Regions from separate parts of the Rhizobium sp. TBD182 genome, predicted to be linked through region 1. Evidence: predicted binding sites of a transcription regulator. Region 1 holds the regulator's gene; the other holds the start of a gene.
The links. Region 1 encodes PhoB, which activates phosphate uptake and scavenging genes when phosphate is short. Its sites were predicted from a motif close to TGTCATNNANCTGTCAT; they were not measured.
Positions count from the first base shown of each region.

Region 2: the regulator PhoB is predicted to act here: its motif matches at 1,324-1,340, upstream of T18_RS01385 (LTA synthase family protein).

Region 1 covers NZ_BDLN01000001.1:1,408,866-1,413,296, forward strand. The annotation lists gene T18_RS07070 (GcrA family cell cycle regulator) at 94-627, shown strand; gene phoB (phosphate regulon transcriptional regulator PhoB) at 927-1,610, opposite strand; gene phoU (phosphate signaling complex protein PhoU) at 1,642-2,367, opposite strand; gene pstB (phosphate ABC transporter ATP-binding protein PstB) at 2,466-3,281, opposite strand; gene pstA (phosphate ABC transporter permease PstA) at 3,296-4,431, opposite strand, start outside.
Region 2 covers NZ_BDLN01000001.1:260,526-264,956, forward strand. The annotation lists gene T18_RS01385 (LTA synthase family protein) at 1-1,262, opposite strand, end outside; gene T18_RS01390 (NAD+ synthase) at 1,494-3,173, shown strand; gene T18_RS01395 (VOC family protein) at 3,322-3,699, opposite strand; gene T18_RS01400 (TolB family protein) at 3,892-4,431, shown strand, end outside.

The sequences.
Region 1 (4,431 bases):
TCACCGAAAATCAGGCGGAAACCACGCTTGCGGCATGCGCGCGAGACGGAGAGGGATTCTGCCGAAAATACACGCGACAAGCGGAGAAGCGGCATGAACTGGACAGACGAACGAGTCGAAAAGCTCAAGAAATTGTGGTCCGAGGGCCTTAGCGCCAGCCAGATTGCAGCGCAGCTGGGCGGCGTCAGCCGTAATGCCGTGATAGGCAAGGTCCATCGTCTCAATCTGCCGGGACGCGTCAAGGCTGGCGGTCCAGTGACTTCGGCACGCTCCGCGCCGAAGCGCACCGCTGCCCCTGCATCGCGTGCGACGACTTTCGCAGGTCGCGTCAACGCGGCACCGGCGCGCATCCTCACCCGTTCGAACGCGGCAACGGCGCTGCACGAGGAGATCGATATCGAGACCGCGCAGGTTCTCGATTACGTTCCTTCCAAGAACGTTGTCACGCCGATTTCCCGTCGCCTGACGCTGACGGAACTGACCGAGCGCACCTGCAAATGGCCGGTTGGCGATCCGCTGAAGGACGACTTCCATTTCTGCGGTTGTGAAGCGCTGGAATCTTCGCCCTATTGCAAGTTCCATGCGAAACTCGCCTACCAGCCGGTGAGCGAGCGCCGCAAGGCTTGAGTGTTGCGGCACGCATTCAGCACTCAAAAATTACGGGCCTTCGGGCCCGTTTTTTTATGACAAAAATAAAGCGGCTTTCTGGGCGGCTTGATGGCAGGCCGCACCCTTTCCCCTTACTATTGGGCGTGACCCCTCAATCCGGATTTCAACGCGCTGCCGATCTTCTCCGGTCAAAACGGACAATGGCATCGAGTTTGGCGGATACTCATATAGAAAAAGCCCGAAATCGTTTCAGATTTCGGGCTTCCTGATTTTTTGGTGCACTACTTCGCCAGCGAAACTATCTGGTTCCGCTTCGCTCAGGCTTCCATCGAATATCCCGCACCACGCACCGTGCGGATGACATCCTGCATGTGCGAGAAATTCAGGGCCTTGCGCAGACGTCCGACATGCACATCGACAGTGCGCTCGTCGACATAGATATCGTGACCCCAGACGCCATCCAGCAATTGCGAGCGGGAAAACACCCGACCCGGCGACGTCATCAGGAATTCCAGCAAGCGGAATTCCGTCGGGCCGAGGCGCACTTCGCGGCTTTTGCGGTGAACGCGATGGGTCTCGCGGTCCAGTTCGATATCGCCGCATTTGAGCACCGACGACAGAACCTCGGGACGGGCCCGACGCAACATGGCCTTGACCCGGGCCATGAGTTCCGGCGTCGAGAACGGCTTGACGACATAATCGTCAGCGCCCGTAGCGAGACCGCGAACCCGTTCGCTCTCTTCGCCACGCGCCGTCAGCATGATGATGGGCAGGCGTTCTGTTTCCGGCCGCATTCTCAAGCGCCGGCACAGTTCGATACCGGAGACACCGGGCAACATCCAGTCCAGGATGAGAAGATCCGGAATGCGCTCCTGCAGCCTGATTTCCGCCTCATCGCCACGGGGTATCGTGTCGACGTCGTATCCCTCAGCCTCGAGATTGTAACGAAGCAGGACGCTCAACGCTTCCTCGTCTTCCACAACTGCAATCTTGGGCACCATATGCTGAACTCCGCAAGCTTCTGCTTGTCTGTTACTCGGTCACCGAACCAAGCGTGTTGGAACTGTCGTCCTTCGGACGCTCGCCCTCCGGCTGGCTGCCGGTGGTCATGTAATAGATCGTCTCTGCGATATTCGTCGCATGATCGCCGATACGCTCGATGTTCTTGGCGCAGAACAGAAGATGCGTGCAGGTGGTGATGTTGCGCGGGTCTTCCATCATGTAGGTCAGAAGCTCCCGGAAGAGCGACGTGTACATGGCATCGATTTCCTCGTCGCGTTCACGGATCGCATTGGCCTTTTCGGCGGAACGCGTGGAATAGACGTCGAGGACTTCCTTGAGCTGCACCAGCGCCAGGTCGGACAGATGCTCGATGCCGCGGGCGAGCTTGCGCGGAACGCCGGTGCCGGCGACAGCGATAACGCGCTTGGCCGTGTTCTTGCCAAGATCGCCGACGCGTTCGAGATCGGCTGCGATACGCAGGGTGCCGATGATCTCGCGAAGGTCTGCCGCCATCGGCTGACGCTTGGCGATGGTTACAATCGCCTTGTCGCCAATTTCGCGCTCAGCATGGTCGAGAATGGTATCGTCCGAAATGACTTTCTGCGCAAGCGCAGCATCGGAATTGACGAGTGCGCGCACGGCGTCACCGCACATCTGCTCGGCAAGACCGCCCATTTCGGCGATGCGGCGCGTCAGAAACTTCAGTTCGTCGTCATAGGCAGACAGGATATGCGAATGGGTCGTTGTCTGTGTCATGGTCTATTCCTCCGGCTTGGCCTGCATGCGCGTGCCCAACAGCGGGGCACGGCAGAGGCACCAGTCTTGTACGGTTACGATAAAGCACCGGCCGGGGATCAGCCGAAGCGGCCCATGATGTAGTCCTGCGTGCGCTGGTCGTCCGGATTGGTGAACATCTTGTCGGTTTCGTTTTCTTCGACAAGATGACCAAGATGGAACATGGCCGTACGCTGGGAAACGCGCGCCGCCTGCTGCATGGAGTGCGTGACGATGACGATGGTGTAGTTGGTGCGCAGTTCGTGGATCAGTTCCTCGACCTTCGCAGTCGCGATCGGATCCAGCGCCGAGCACGGCTCGTCCATCAGGATCACTTCCGGGCTGACGGCAACCGCGCGTGCGATGCACAGACGCTGCTGCTGGCCACCGGAGAGGCCCGTGCCAGATTCCAGCAAACGATCCTTCACCTCGTTCCAGAGACCCGCTTTCTGCAGGCTATGCTCGACGATCTGGTCCATATCCGCCTTGTTGCGGGCGAGACCGTGGATACGCGGGCCGTAGGCGATGTTCTCATAAATCGTCTTCGGAAACGGGTTCGGCTTCTGGAACACCATGCCGACGCGGGCACGCAGTTCCACGACGTCGATCTGCTGATCGTAGATATCGTCGGTATCGAGCGTGATCTTGCCGGTGACCCGGCAACCGTCGATCGTGTCGTTCATGCGGTTCAAGGTGCGCAGGAAAGTGGATTTACCGCAACCGGACGGGCCGATAAGTGCAGTCACCGTGTTTTCGCGGACATTGAGGTTCACGTCGTAAAGCGCGCGCTTTTCGCCGTAATAAACCGAAACATCCTTGCCGATCATCTTGTATGAGACTTCATTCATTTTCTTGTCCAGCGCCTTTTCAACTGCTGCTTCCGACAACATGTTCATTGCTCTAGCTCCCTCTACCAGCGCCGCTCAAAGCGGCGACGCAACAGGATTGCGCCAACATTCATGAGAATGAGGAACAGAAGCAGGATGATGATAGCGCCAGATGTCCGTTCGACAAAGGCACGCTCAGCTTCGTTCGCCCACATGTAAATCTGCACCGGCAGGGCCGTGGACGGATCCATAGGCGTTGTCGGATAGTTCGCGACGAATGCCACCATGCCGATCAGAAGCAGCGGCGCCGTTTCGCCCAATGCGTGGGCGAGACCGATGATGGTGCCGGTCAGAATGCCAGGCATTGCCAGCGGCAGGACGTGATGGAAAATCGTCTGCATCTTGGAAGCGCCAAGACCGAGTGCGGCGGCGCGGATCGACGGCGGCACGGCCTTCAATGCAGCGCGGGTGGCGATGATGATCGTCGGCAGGGTCATCAGCGTCAGGACGAGGCCGCCGACCAGCGAGGCCGAGCGTGGAAAGCCCATGAAGTTGATGAAGACGGAGAGACCGAGCAGACCGTAAACAATGGAGGGAACAGCCGCCAGATTGTTGATGTTGACCTCGATAAGGTCCGTCAACCGGTTCTTGGGGGCAAATTCCTCCAGATAGATGGAGGCCGCAACACCGATCGGCAGCGACAGCACCAGCACGATCAGCATCATGTAGAACGAGCCGATCAGCGCAACGCCAACACCCGCGGCTTCCGGACGGCTCGAAGCGCCGTTGACGAAGATGCCGGTATTGAAATGCTTGCCAAGCTGTCCGCTTTCCACGAGCTGGTTCATCCAGCCGAGCTGCTGGTTCGAGATACGGCGGTTTGCTTCATCCCCCGACATGTCGACCTGGCCCTTGAAGGCGCTGTCGACATCACCCGACGCCAGAAGCGTGACGCTGCGCGTGGTGCCGATGACGGACGGATCGGCGACGACGATATCACGCAACTGGGTGCGTACGCTGTCGGAGATCATGACGTTGACGGCGCGAAGACCGGCCTTATCCGTCGGCGCGACGCCGAGAACCTTGGCCACCGCATCACGGGCGAGGACGGGGTAGTTGGCCGTCATCAGCTTTGCCGGATTGGTTGCGCGCTCGTTCTTTGGATCAATGATCAGTTCGGAAAACTCGACCGGAACGGTGATCATCGTCTGCTGGAAGG
Region 2 (4,431 bases), 1.1 Mb from region 1:
GCATCGTCCGCGGCCACCATGATCTGGTCCATCAGCGCGTCGTCGGAGGCGAAGTTGCCGCGCTTTTCCATGGGCGGCAATGTCTCTTCCGAGCGGAACTCCTCGAAGCCGAAATTCCTGTAGACTTCCTTGCGGTTCCAGAACCATTCCTGAAACGGATGCATGGCGATGGCCGAATATCCTTCGCCACGGAAGAAGCTGGCAAGCGAGGGCACCGGGCGGCGGATATATTGCTGATAAGGAATGCTGCCATAGGGCAGGAAGGCGTTGGAAAAGCCGGTCAGCGCCTCGAATTCCACATTCGCCGTCATGCCGCCGAATTCCGGCGAGAACACGTTGCCGGATTGCTTGGCGCGGATGTTGGGCATCGGATCGGCAGAGAGCTTCAAGTTTTCAAGCCGTGTCGGATCCCACAGCGATTCGCTCATCAACATGATGACATCAGGGTAATCGCCCGTGTTGGCGGCAAAGGCGGCGGGTTCCGAGGTCAGGTCTGCGATGCTGTTTTCGCCGTAACCCTGCGGCGCCGAGACGTTGGCCATGGGAATATTGAAGGCAAAGGCCATCAGGAAACCGTTATGGCGGTAATTCTCCTGTTGATCCCACATCATGGGGATGATGTTGAGACGATCGCGCACCCACGAATAATGCGAATAGTCCATGAGCGAGGCGAGGCCGGCCAGAAGCGGCAGCGCCAGCACAAGACCTGCGGCGCGTTCGCGCCAGCTCAAGCCCGGCGAATAACGCCGCGCCAGCAGCCACAGGGTGGAAAGGGCCGCAACCGTGGCGCAAAGGCCAAGGCCGACCAGCACGGCCGTCACCGGCTGGGCTTTCAGCATGGTGGGCAGAAGCTCGAGGATCTGCCGGCCGAACAGCAGGTCGGAGGGATAAAGCGGATCGGAGAGATAGGTCTGTTTCTGCGCGGAAATAAGCCCTGTCAGCGCGCAAAGCGGCGCAACGGCGATGAGCGACAGGTAACGGCGGCCGAGGATGGAATCCAGCGCTACGAGCAGCAGCAGCACGGCGGCGATGGTGGTCATGCCGGGGCGGGCGGATGAGGTGAGGAAGGTGCCGACATCAACTAGCGAACCGCGGGCGATCCATTCCAGCGCGACGACAAGCACGACCGACGAAAATGTCAGATTGGCAAGCGTGTAGGCCTTACCCGAAAGCTTGGAAAGGCTCCGCGTCCATGCAGGCGAAAAGACAAAATCAGCCTTTTCGGAAGCCGTTGTTTTTGGCGCCGAATTTCTCAAACTCATACTCCGGTATTACGAGGCAACACCGCGCAATTCGGGGAGGTGAATCGGGGCGTCGCAAAACTGTCATGTAACTGTCACATAAGCGCGATGAACGCGACATGAACTTTGCGGAGTGTGGCCGGTGCGGTGATAACCTTAGCGTGAATGCCGGTTGCGGCTTCATCCTATCAAGGTGGTGCGGCATGCAATTGCCGCGTTGCGGAGCGGGCACGGGCGCGGTATTGAAAAGCCATGAGCGACAGACACGACATCAAAAACCATCTTCGAATTGCCGTCGGGCAGTTCAATCCGACTGTTGGCGACGTGGCGGGCAATCTCGCCAGGGCGCGCGAAGCACGGGCCGATGCGGCGACGCAGGGTGCCGATCTCCTGCTTCTGACCGAGCTGTTCATATCCGGCTATCCGCCGGAAGACCTGGTATTGAAGCCGGCTTTTCTGAAAGCGTGCCTGAAGGCCGTGGAAGAACTGGCGGCGGAAACCGCCGATGGCGGGCCGGGCGTCGTCATCGGTTTTCCGCGTCAGGGCGAAACGGGCCGGCACAATTCGGTTGCGCTTCTGGATGGCGGCAAGATCATCGCGCTGCGTGACAAGATCGACCTGCCGAATTACGGCGAGTTCGATGAAAAACGCGTTTTCGCCGAAGGTTCGATCTCCGGTCCCTATAATTTCCGCGGTGTCAGGATCGGCATTCCGATCTGCGAGGAAATCTGGAACGATATGGGGGTGTGCGAAACGCTTGCCGAAAGCGGGGCGGAAATCCTGCTGGTGCCGAATGGTTCGCCCTATTATCGCGGCAAGCTGGATGTGCGCCATCAGGTGGCGCTGAAGCAGGTAATCGAAAGCGGCTTGCCGCTGGTCTTCGCCAATCAGCTTGGCGGGCAGGACGAGCTGGTTTTCGACGGCGCGAGCTTCGGTTTCAATGCCGACAAGACCCTTGCCTTCCAGATGAGCCAGTTCGAGGCGACCCTTGCCGTTACCGATTGGAAACGCACCGCAGAAGGCTGGCGCTGCGAGAGCGGTCCTTTCTCGAAAATCCCTGAAGGCGAGGAGGCGGATTACCGGGCCTGCATGCTGGGCTTTCGCGATTACGTCAACAAGAACGGCTTCAAGAGCGTGGTTCTCGGCCTTTCCGGCGGTATCGATTCGGCGATCTGCGCTGCGCTTGCTGTTGATGCGCTGGGCGAAGAGCGGGTGCGCTGCATCATGCTGCCCTATCGTTACACCTCCGAGGATTCGCTGAAGGACGCAGCCGATTGCGCCAGAGCGCTTGGCTGCCGTTACGATATCGTGCCCATTGCCGAACCGGTGGATGGGTTCCTGTCGGCGCTTTCGGAAATGTTCGAAGGCACGGAAGAAGGCATTACCGAAGAAAACCTGCAGAGCCGTACACGCGGCACCATTCTCATGGCCGTTTCTAACAAGTTCGGCTCAATGGTGGTGACAACAGGCAACAAGTCGGAAATGTCGGTGGGGTATGCGACGCTTTATGGCGACATGAATGGCGGTTTCAATCCCATCAAGGACCTCTACAAGATGCAGGTCTACGCCATCTCCAGCTGGCGCAATTCCCATGTGCCGCCGGGCGCGCTCGGGCCGTCCGGCGAAGTGATCCCCGCCAATATCATCTCCAAGGCGCCATCCGCCGAATTGCGACCCAACCAGACAGACCAGGATTCGCTGCCGCCCTATCCGGTGCTGGACGATATTCTGGAGTGCCTGGTGGAAAAGGAAATGTCGGTCGAGGAAATCCTCGCGCGTGGCCATGATATCGCGACGGTGCACCGGATCGAGCATCTGCTCTATCTCGCCGAATACAAACGCCGCCAATCCGCGCCCGGGGTGAAGATCACCAAGAAGAACTTCGGCCGCGATCGCCGTTATCCGATTACCAACCGTTTCAGGGACAGGTAGTCGAAGGAGGGCATGGGGGAGCTTGCTGGACCCCGAATCTAGTTCGGGGTGACGGAGTGCGGATGCTGCGGCTTCGCCATATATCGATGGCGAAGAAGCATCCTTTTCCTCCAACGGCGCGGACACGCCGCGCCGTTTCCTTATTTTGTTAAATGACCTGCCCCACATCGATGCGGTTGCCATCCGGGTCTTCGAAAACGAAGGCCCGCAGGCCATAATCCTTGTCCTGCAGACTCTTGATGATGCGAAGCCCGTGGCTTTTGCAAAGCGCGTGCAACGCGTCGGCGTCGCTGACCAGCATATGCGCCACATTGAAGGGGGCCGGTTTGTGCGTCGACTGCAATGTCAGGTGCAACTCGGCATTACCTTGTTTCAGGATCATGAAACCGACAGGGTTGCCGTTTTCGAAGGTCTTTTCGAAGCCCAGCACACGGACATAAAAGTCATGGGCCTTTTCGATATTCTTGACAGGAAGCATTGCGGCGATCCGACCGAAGCGGATGCCGTGATCGGCGATGGTGTTCATCGCGGAACCTCGGATCTGGAAGAAACGGGCAGGGGTGCGGGCGGTGCCGGAACGCTGCTGTTTTTTCCTATTTGAATTTGCAGGGCGGTGCCTGCGGCAATAGGATCATAATCACGGCGGTGGCGGATGCAAACGGAATGTTTGTGCCATTCAACGCTCCACGCCAGACGATCGACAGGCCCGGGAGGCAGCATGCGCAGTTCCATCGAAATCTTCAACATCCGCACTCGGCAGATGCGGGTGGTCTGGCAGACGCCGGAGCTGTTCGAGGCTCCGAACTGGTCGCCGGACGGGAAATATCTGCTTCTGAACTGCGACGGTCTGCTTTATCGCCTGTCACTTGCCGGCGACCCTTCGCCGGACAAGGTCGATACTGGCTTTGCGACAATCTGCAACAATGACCACGGCATTTCGCCTGATGGTTCGCTTTATGCCATTTCCGACAAGGTGGAGTTAGGCAAGAGTGCCATCTATCTGCTGCCTTCGACGGGCGGAACGCCGCGTCTGATGACTAAGAACCTTCCCTCCTACTGGCACGGCTGGTCGCCGGACGGGAAAGGTTTCGCCTATTGCGGCATTCGCGATCAGGTTTTCGATATTTATTCCATGGACATAGACAGCGGCGTTGAGACACGCCTTACCCATGGTGAGGGCCGCAATGACGGGCCGGATTATTCGCCGGATGGAGAATGGATCTATTTCAACTCCAGCCGCACCGGCCAGATGCAGATC